Regions from separate parts of the Halomonas sp. IOP_6 genome, predicted to be linked through region 2. Evidence: predicted binding sites of a transcription regulator. Region 2 holds the regulator's gene; the other holds the start of a gene.
The links. Region 2 encodes FNR, which switches genes on or off when oxygen is low (the NO sensors DNR and NnrR bind a similar motif). Its sites were predicted from a motif close to TTGATNTANATCAA; they were not measured.

Region 1 (5,145 bases), on a different contig from region 2:
ACCTGGGTAATGGCTGGCTGTTCTCAAACCCGGGTGGTGGCTGGGAATTCCCTATTTTCTGGACGATTGCTCTGGTGGTACAGGCAGGCCTAGGTGGCGGTAGCGCTGTTGTCAGCCGCAAATTCGCTTAACCGCTCTGCCCGCATTGGCTTCGGCTTGTGCGGGCATCATTGGCCCGCTATAGGCTAACGGAGGTACTAAGATGCTACCCAGCCTGTTTATTTCTCATGGCTCCCCCATGCTGGCGCTGAATAAAACGCCGGCCCACGCTTTCCTACGCGAACTGGGGAAGCGCCTCTCCCCTCGTGCGGTGGTCGTCGTATCAGCCCACTGGGAGAGTCTTACGCTCAAGGTCAGTACTAGCGCACAACCAGAGACGATTCATGATTTTGGCGGGTTTCCACAAGCTCTTTTCGAGTGCCAGTATCCGGCCCCTGGCAACCCTGAATTGGCTGAACAAATTGCAGTGCTATTGGGCGCCGAACGCGTAGAGCGCGGCCTTGATCACGGCGCCTGGGTACCACTCTCGCTGATGTTTCCAGAGGCCAATGTACCGGTCGTTTCCCTGTCGCTACCTGTGCGCTGGGAAAATGACGCGCTAGTCACGCTCGGCGAGCGCCTATCAGCCTTGCGAAAAGAAGGGGTTCTGATTATTGGCTCGGGCAGCCTGACCCATAACTTATATGAAACCCTGCCCCAAGGGAGCCCCACCCCCGCCTGGGTAGATGAGTTTGCCCAGTGGGTTAGCGAACATATTGAAGACAATGATCGCCAGGCATTACTTCACTGGGAGCGTGCTCCAAAAGCGCTGGAAAACCACCCGACCCCAGAACACTTCCAGCCCTTACTGGTGGCCATGGGGGCAGGCGGAGATGGAACTCAGTTACACCACAGCGTGGAACATGGCGTACTGGCGATGGATGTCTACGCGTTTAGCTAATAGCAGTACCTAATGATACGGATTGGTTTTTTCTGGGCGACCCCAGATCGCGCATTAAAAGCGCAAATTCACTCTGTTCCGGGCTAATGCTAACACCTGGCACGGGGAGGCGAACTCGGTGCCCTGAGCCAGGTGCAGCGCGCTGGGCTTCGCCGCGAACGTTCTCCATGTGTTCAAGCACGAAGCGGTGATTGCCACTTGGCAACATGAGCTCCATGCTATCCCTCACTTCAAAGCGGTTTTTGACCTCGATGTCTAACCAGCCACGAACAGGATCGTAGCCCAGCACTTCACCGACAAACTGTTGGTGCACACCGATGGAGCTACCCTGCTGATAACTTTGAAATTCATCGTGAACATGGCGACGATAGAAGCCTTCGGTATACCCTCTGTTCGCTAAGTTCTCCAGCTCATCCATTAATCCCATATTAAAGGGGCGGCCAGCAACGGCGTCATCGATGGCGCGGCGGTAAACCTGTGCGGTCCGTGCGACGTAGTAATGAGACTTTGTCCGCCCTTCGATCTTAAGCGATGCTACTCCCATTTCTGTCAGTCGCGCCACGTGCTGTACTGCACGCAAATCCTTGGAATTCATAATGTAGGTGCCATGCTCATCTTCATACACAGGCATCAGCTTGCCAGGGCGAGTGACATCCTCGATCAGCGCTGAGAGCTCGTCCTGGTCGGCCACCGCCGTTTCAGCGACGTGCTGAGCTGGCAACAGGTCACCCGTATCATCTTGAGTGGCTGCTATGGTGTTATATTTCCAACGACAGGCATTCGTGCAGGTGCCTTGGTTGGGGTCGCGGTGATTAAAATAGCCAGACAGCAGACAGCGTCCTGAGTAGGCAATACATAGCGCACCATGAACGAATGTTTCGATCTCTAAACCTGGGCACTCTGCGCGTATTTCGCCAATCTCTTCAAGGGATAGTTCCCGCGACAAAATAATGCGGCGAATACCTTGGCGCTGCCAGAATTGAGCGGCGGCCCAATTGACGACATTGGACTGCACCGACAGATGGATCTCTTGATCTGGCCAACGATCGCGAACCATCATAATCAGGCCCGGGTCTGACATGATCAACGCATCGGGTCCGGCCTCAATGACAGGCTCCATATCCCGTAGGTACGTTGTCAGCTTGCTGTTGTGCGGAGCAATGTTGGAAGCAACATAGAATTTCTTACCTCGCGCATGTGCGTACTCAATACCACGATGCAAATTATCGATTTTAAAATCGTTGTTACGCACCCGGAGAGAGTAGCGCGGCTGACCTGCATAAACGGCATCTGCCCCATAAGCAAACGCGTAACGCATATTTTTAAAGGTACCGGCAGGCGAGAGTAATTCGGGAGCTTGCATAGACAGTCACCGTTATCAGGACGATGGCGCGCGTGCGCAGTGATGAAAGTGCCGGATTATAACCAGCTCAAACAGCCTGTCTTGCTCAGCTATCTACTTTGCTGACCCAGATCAAAAAGTAACGACCACAAGCCTCTTTTGACACATATGACGATGAATAACAGCCGCGTTTTACGCCGTTGGGCGGGGTTTCAGCGTCGTACGGCGGTCATGGCAAGCAATTGCTAATCCGCTGCCCATAATCAGCACACTGCCCACCCATACCCACAGATCTGGCAGCTCTCCCCAGAACCACCAGCCAAGCAGCACCGCCCACAGCATTGCGGTGTAATCAAATGGAGCAGCAATCGCGGCAGGGGCAAAGCGGAATGCCAGGGTAATAAACGCGGTCGCGCCAATACCCAAAACACCCGAGACCAAAAAGCCAAGCCAGTGCCAGGGCTCTGGGGTTTGCCAAACCCAGGGCAAACTCAGAGCAGTGACGATAAAGGGCACTAACGTCATGTAGAACACCATTGCCCACAGGTGCTCCCTAGCACCGTAGCGCCGCGCAGTAATCATCATCAGTGCATAAAAGAAAGCCGCTCCCAAGAGGGTTAGCGTGCCAAGCTGGAACGCATCACCGCCGGGGCGAACCACAATCAGCACGCCAGCAAAGCCAACTAACGACGCTATTAATACGGGTGGATCGATTCGCTCGCCAAGCAACGGCACTGAAAGCAGCGTTACAAACAAGGGCGCCACAAAAGCGATTGCCGTGGCCTCTGCGAGTGGCAGCAGGGTTAGCCCCCAGACAAAACACACCATCGTGGCGGTATAAATCAATCCTCTGAGAAGGTGTACACGGGGGCGCTTGGTATGCAACTTGCGCAATCCGCCTGCAAAATGCGCCAACAGGGCAATGAGCGGTAATGACACGAGCGTACGAAAGAAAATAACCTGTAGCGGCGAATGGACCTCGCCTAGCCACTTCGATACCGCATCACCGAGCGCTAAGAACAGAACTCCTAAGCACATGCACAGGATACCTTTTAACGACGTTGTCACGACGCTCTCCTTTTGCCCTTTGGACACTTTATCAGCCGGGATTAACAACTAATAAAAAACCCCGCCAATGTGTCACTGACGGGGCTGCGGATCTAACGTGGCTTTACAAACTTGCGTTGACCACCATGCACTCCATCCCCTGCGCCTGGAGCGTTCTACAAGCGCGTCTGGCGCGTGCTTCGTCCAAGGCGACAACCCTGGCGCGGAATACCGGCGTTTGACCAGCTAAAGTATCGATAGCAACCCGCCCCCCCACTTCATGAGGCAGGCGCTGCGCTGCCTGACGTGCCAACTGCTCTGCTCGCGCTGCCTGGCTAAAAGCACCTACCTGGATACCCCAATCACCAGCAGTAACAGACCGTTGAGGCGTAGCTGCCAATTCGCGCTCACGTTCAATAAAAGCGTTCACCGGGTCTGGTCTACGGGTGACAGGAACTTCTGTCGGTGCCTCCATTGAGCGCGCGAGACGATCTTCAATTTCAACAGCCGGTGCAGACGCTGGTGAAGGAGAAAGGGTTGTCGCTGCCAAATTATTCGAAGCCGCTGTATTATTCGAAATCGTTACATTACTGGCCATGACAGGGCGATTAGAGGCTGGCGGTGTCGACATGGGGCGTTGGCTAGGCGCGTTAGAGCCAGAGAAAGCCATAAACTCTCTAGAAAAAGTGGTATTGGCCAGCCACGTTTGCTGGTCACGCAGCGCTGCACGAGCAAAGCTACGGTCTAACAAGTTGGCCATGTGAGAATCACGAGATGACCCACTAAAGCCACCCATAACAACGCCCACCATACGGCGATCCCCGTGGACGGCCGTTGTCGCTACATTGAAACCAGATGCACGAATGAAGCCGGTTTTAAGGCCATCTGCACCGGGGTAGTTTTTCACTAAGCGGTTATGGCTGGTGTGCCGGGTACCACGATAGGTGAACTCCTGGAGCCCAAAGTAGTGGTAGTACTGTGGGAAGTCCTGCATCACGCGCACAGAGAGTGTCACCATATCCCGTGCCGTGGTGACCTGCTGATCATCAGGTAGACCCGAGGCATTACGGAACGTGGTGGCATTCATGCCTAGCTCGCGCGCTTTTGCGGTCATCAGCTGAGCGAAACGCTGCTCGCTACCACCTAATGCTTCAGCCACCACGACGGCAACATCATTAGCAGAGCGCACTGCCAACGCACGAATAGCAGAATCAACAGGAATGGTACTACCTGCAGAAAGCCACAGTTTTACAGCAGGCATGGCGGCAGCTTGAGCAGACACAGGAAGCGGCTGATTAAGACTGAGCTGGCCACTCTCCAATGCTTCAAATGTAAGATAAAGCGTCATCATTTTGGTTAACGATGCGGGGTAGCGACGCTCATCGGCATTCTCGGCGTACAGCACCTCTCCGTTTTCCAAATCCACAACAATCCCAGCATAACGCGGATTTGCATGAGCACTCGATATCGTGCTTAGCAGCAATACCATTAACGACAGCGGAAGCCACCAACGCACGACGATCGTTGCGCATATTCCCCTTGTTGCCATACATGCCCCTTTCTTGTTTTGCTGTGATGTCACACTACCAACCATTAATCTACTTGCCACACTAAGAAATCTAAGACTAGCACGGTAACTCTTCAAGTGAATTAAGAAAGCAGTATAAAAGTTGAAAACGCAATGAAATGAATAGACCAAAAAAAAACCGACCCTAAGGGGTCGGCTTTCATTTTGTTGAGCAACAACGCAGAGACTTACTCTTCTGCAGCTGCTTCTTCAACAACCGGACGGTCAACCAGCTCAACGAACGCCATG
Region 2 (5,145 bases):
AACAACATTGCTAAATGGGTGAGTGCAAGAGATGGCGACAGCCTAATGAAGCTGGCGATTTTGCTGGATGCCCATGGTGTGGCTGGTAATCCGCAATTGCTAGACAGCGTGCGTGCAGAGCTGTTTGAACGCTGCTCACGGGATGAGCTATTGCTGTCTTACTTTGCGCGTGCTGCGCTGCGTTTCTCAACACCGCTAACGCTATTTGGCTCCTTAAAAAAGCCTCAGCATGGGATCGATATTAAAAAAGGCGGTATTTTCCCTATTGTTCATGGGGTGCGCACAATGGCCCTCGAGCGACGCATTAATGCCACTTCCACCTTAGATCGCCTGGACGCTTTAGCAGAAGATGGTCGTCTTGATCGCCGTTTTGCTGACGACCTGGGCGAGGCGCTGGCGCTGTTTACCGAACTACGTTTAAAGCAGCAGTTGCAGACAGCAGAAGCGTCGACTCAGCAGCGTAGTAACCGTGTTGTGGTGCAAGAACTCTCGTCCCTTGAGCGTGACCTGTTGCGTGAGGCGCTGCATATCGTAAAAGATTTTAAGCAGCGGCTCTCCCATCGTTATCATTTGGAGTATTCGTGAGCGGAATGCGCTTGTTAGACCGGCATATGTCACTGCTCAGTGGCTCGCTGCGTACATTAATGCAGCGCGAAAGCGACCGTCGACGTTGGGCAGATTCCCCCTACGCATGGCTGTTTCAGCCCTACATGGGGGAAGAAATGGTGGCGCTTGCCTGCCAGGTTAGCCCAGGCCAAGCGCCGGTGGTCAGCGTCGCTGCTGTTGTCTTAAGCCCAGGGAGAGTGCAGACCAGCCGAGCCTGGGTGGCTACCCTGGCAGAAGAGCAAAACAACAACGCCCCTGCATTGCGGCGACATCATCAGCTGTATGCGACGGACACGGTGCTGGCGCCTAACGCTGAGCATCTTGGGGCGCTAGCTGAATTCATCGGTAATCGGCCGCTAATTGGTTGGCAGTTAGGCCGCTCGGTGGAACACCTAAATCTTTTGTTTAAAGCCGGGTTGGGATTTGGTTTGCCCAATGCCCAGGTCGATGTTGGAAAGCTACACTATCGTCAGCTGCGTCGCTTACATCCACAGTGTGAGACGAGCGGCCGCCTAACCGAAGCGCTCGCTCGTTGGCAAATACCCGCTCTTCAATGGATGGGAGTGCTGGGGGATGCAACCGCAAGCGCGCTTTTATATCTGCGTTTGCAGCGCGAGATCGCCCAGCAAGGGTAGTCGTTACTACCCTCATGGGATGAATCCACGGGTTTATCTTGGGTGGACGTGGTGAGTCTTGTTAGAATGCCCGCTGCTTCTTCTACCATCGGCAGTGCCTACACCATGCTACAACCTAACTATTTTGACCCCGCAGCGCCTGATACTGTTTCTGTTGACAGCCCTGCTGTTAATAGCGCACAGACACCATCCGAGCATCACGCCGCTAAACAAAAGCGTGAATTTAATAAGCTACAAAAGCGCTTACGGCGAGAGGTTGGCAACGCCATCATTGATTATCAAATGATTGGTGAAGGTGACAAGGTGATGGTGTGCCTGTCTGGCGGCAAAGATAGCTATACGATGCTGGAGATACTGCTTAACCTGCAGCGCAACGCGCCTGTTAACTTCTCTCTGGTCGCTGTCAATATGGATCAAAAACAGCCAGGCTTCCCGGAGCATGTGCTGCCCCAGTACCTAGATAAAGTGGGTGTTGAATACCACATTCTAGAGCGTGACACCTACTCGGTGGTGAAAGAGAAAACCCCAGAAGGAAAAACGACCTGCGCGCTCTGCTCACGACTAAGACGTGGCTCGCTCTATGGGTTTGCCGAGGAAATTGGGGCAACGAAAATTGCCCTAGGGCATCATCGTGAAGATATTTTAGAAACGTTATTTCTTAACATGTTCTTTGGTGGCACTTTGAAAGCAATGCCTCCCAAACTTTTATCTGACGATGGCAAGAATATTGTCATTCGCCCCCTTGCCTACTGCAAAGAGGCTGATATTGGAGAGTTTTCTCGACTAATGGAATTCCCTATTATTCCCTGCAACTTATGTGGCTCTCAGCCCAATCTCCAGCGTCAAGTTGTCAAAGATATGTTGGCTGAGTGGGATAAAAAACACCCAGGACGTCTAGAAAGCATGTTTAAAGCGGTGACCAATGTAGCGCCTTCCCAGCTAGCAGACCGCCGTTTATTTGACTTTGCTGGCCTTGAAGCCAAACAAGCGGCGTTGATGGAAGGGCGTATTCAGGCGCTTAGCGTGGACTAGCCGACTGTTCTTCCTCTTCAGCTAGCGTGATGAGGCGCCGCATATCTAAAATATTAACCTCGCGACCGGAAACAGCCACCACCTCTTGCTGTTGAAAGCGGCTAAGAATACGGCTGACCGTTTCTACCGCCAAGCCTAAGTAATTGCCGATGTCGGCGCGGGACATGGAGAGTCTGAAGCTATAAGGCGAGTATCCACGTCGACGAAAACGGTCTGAAAGGGTGACTAAAAAGCTGGCTAGTCGCTGATCGGCCGTTTTGCGCGATAGCAAGCGCATCATACGCCGGTCATCTCGCAATTCTTTGCTCATGCTCCGATAAAGCTGGCCACGTAGTTCGGGCAGTTCTTCGGAAAGCAGGTCCAAACGGTCAAATGGGATTTCACACACCGTAGTGGTTTCCAGTGCAATGACGCTACCGGGGTAGTGCTCTTCGTCAATTCCGTCCAATCCCACTAGTTCGCTGGGAAGGTAGAAATTTGTCAACTGATCATTGCCGTTCCCTTCGCTGGTCACCTGTTTCAGGCTGCCTGAGCGGACGGCATACACACTAGTGAAGTGATCACCCTGACGAAATAGGGGCTCGCCTTTTTTGAGTGGTGCGCGGCGGCGAATGATGGCATCAAACTGGCTCATGTCCTCAAGCTCTAAGGCAAGCGGTAGACACAGCGAGCTTAGGCTACAGGTCTGGCAGCGCGCCTCTTGCAGCAGTGAGCGTCGTTGGCTGGCGGGGTGTGGCATATCATTCTCCCTTTCTCGTTAGCCATCATAGGCCCAGAGGCAAGACGTCTCAAGAAGCTTATACAATCTTAGAGTAGCGCTGAGTAGGCTGATCAGCTAGGCGAGCATCAAAGGCCATCGCCAAATGGCGAATCAGTAGCCGTCCAGTGGGGGTGGCGCTAATAACTTGCTGATGGCGAGTGATTAAGCCGTCTTGCTCAGCTGTCTTCAATTGCTCAATTGCGGTGGAGAAATAGTCATTAGCATCGATGTGCCAACGCTTTCCAACTGCCGCTAGATCAATGTGCATGTCGCACATTAGCCGTTCAATCACGTCTCTTCGTATTAGGTCGTCCTTATTTAACCTTAATCCTTTGACGGTTGCCAGCTTACCTTGATCTAAGGCTGCTTCATATTGGTCAAGCTGAGTCGGGTTTTGTGCGTAAACGTCGTCAACCCGTGATATAGCGGATACGCCTAAGCCAACTAAATCGCACTGTGCATGGCTAGAGTAGCCCTGGAAATTGCGTTGTAAGGTGCCGTTGCGCTGTGCAATCGCTAGGCTATCGTCAGGTCGTGCAAAGTGATCCATGCCAATATGCACATAGCCTGCGTTAGTCAGCATTTCTATGGTGGTATGCAAAATAGCCAGCTTTTCATCAGCGCTGGGGAGGTCCGTTTCGTTAATGCGTCGTTGTGGCGCAAAGCGGGTGGGCATGTGCGCATAATTAAATACGGACAGCCGTGCAGGGTTGAGTTCGATGACTTGACTTAGCGTCTCAGCAAAGCTTTTTTCGGTTTGAAATGGCAGCCCATAAATTAAATCAAGATTGAGTGAGCGAAAACCAAGACGGTGTGCTTCTTCCATCAACGTTTCGGTGAGTACCCGGGGTTGTACTCGGTTGATGGCTTTTTGTACCTGCGGATTTAAATCCTGCACGCCAAGGCTTAGTCGATTAAAGCCGAGAGACTGTAGATGGCGCAACGTAAATACATCTGCTTCACGAGGATCTATTTCAATAGCGTAATCGCGATCGGCTGAGCTAGATAAACCAAAACGGGCATCTAGGCGGTCAATTAGGTCCCCCATCTGTGCCAAGGTTAGAAATGTGGGCGTACCACCACCCCAGTGTAACTGTTGCACCGGGCGTGAAATGTCTAAATGGCGGGCAGTGAGCACCATTTCTCGATCTAGCCGAGAAAGGTAAGGTTCTGCAAGGGCGGTATTCTTCGTTGCGATTTTATTGCAAGCGCAGTAGAAGCAAATTCTTCGACAAAAGGGTACATGTACATACAGTGATAGCGGGCGGTGGCTCTCGTTACTGCGCGCTAGCGCCTGAGTAAAGTCATCGGCACTAAACTGCTCATGAAACGCTAGAGCTGTCGGGTAGGACGTGTAACGTGGGCCACTTTTGTCATAGCGACGCAGCAGCGTTTCATTCCAGGCATTAGCCCCAGACACATCAGTGTTGGTAGGTGAGAAGGCAGCAGTGGCATGAACGGGCATGGCGAGCGCTCCGAAGTGAGAAGTAAACAAAAGGAGTGACTGAGCGCCGTCGCTCAGTGTTCTCTCGGCATGCTACGTCGGTGTCACTTGGAATGCGTTGAGCTATATCAAACTATAGGAGGGTCTGACTAATGCGCTGTTAGAGGAATAAGCGTCCATAGCTGCCAAAGGGCGAAACTTATAATCGACAGTGCGGCGACGCTGCGAGTGGCAGGGTGGCGAATTAAATGGCTTAACTGCTGTGCTGCAAGTCCTGTTGCCAGCAGAGCAGGGAGTGTACCCAGGCCAAAAGCCCCCATTAGAAGCGCGCCATCGAGTGGGTCTGCAATCGCTAAGCTCCAGGCTAGCATGGAGTAAACCAGCCCACAGGGTAGCCAGCCCCACAGTGTCCCTAGGGCGAAGGCTTGAGGAAGTCGCACGACAGGCATCAGGCGTCTTCCCACTGGCTCAATATATCGCCAAAGGTGCCTTCCCACCGCTTCTACTTTCAGCAGTCCTTTCCACCAGTTGGCGATATAGAGCGCCATTAAGATGAGCATCAATGCGGCGAAAGCCTGCAATGCAACACGTGCAGACGGAGAAAGTGAGATAAGTGTGCCAAGTGCAGCAACAATGGCACCCGCCACCATATAGCTGAGAATGCGTCC

Region 1: the regulator FNR is predicted to act here: its motif matches at 2,405-2,418, upstream of trhP (prephenate-dependent tRNA uridine(34) hydroxylase TrhP).

Annotation. Positions count from the first base shown of each region.
Region 1 is NZ_JAIRBO010000006.1:129,209-134,353, reverse strand. Features, by position in the region: gene K7H08_RS12685 (DoxX family protein) at 1-131, shown strand, start outside; gene K7H08_RS12680 (DODA-type extradiol aromatic ring-opening family dioxygenase) at 203-940, shown strand; gene trhP (prephenate-dependent tRNA uridine(34) hydroxylase TrhP) at 933-2,303, opposite strand; gene K7H08_RS12670 (DMT family transporter) at 2,475-3,350, opposite strand; gene K7H08_RS12665 (serine hydrolase) at 3,454-4,878, opposite strand; gene rplQ (50S ribosomal protein L17) at 5,085-5,145, opposite strand, start outside.
Region 2 is NZ_JAIRBO010000003.1:454,180-459,324, reverse strand. Features, by position in the region: gene K7H08_RS08305 (putative nucleotidyltransferase substrate binding domain-containing protein) at 1-585, shown strand, start outside; gene K7H08_RS08300 (DNA polymerase III subunit epsilon) at 591-1,241, shown strand; gene ttcA (tRNA 2-thiocytidine(32) synthetase TtcA) at 1,308-2,273, shown strand; gene fnr (fumarate/nitrate reduction transcriptional regulator Fnr) at 2,260-3,012, opposite strand; gene hemN (oxygen-independent coproporphyrinogen III oxidase) at 3,071-4,498, opposite strand; gene K7H08_RS08280 (sulfite exporter TauE/SafE family protein) at 4,627-5,145, opposite strand, start outside.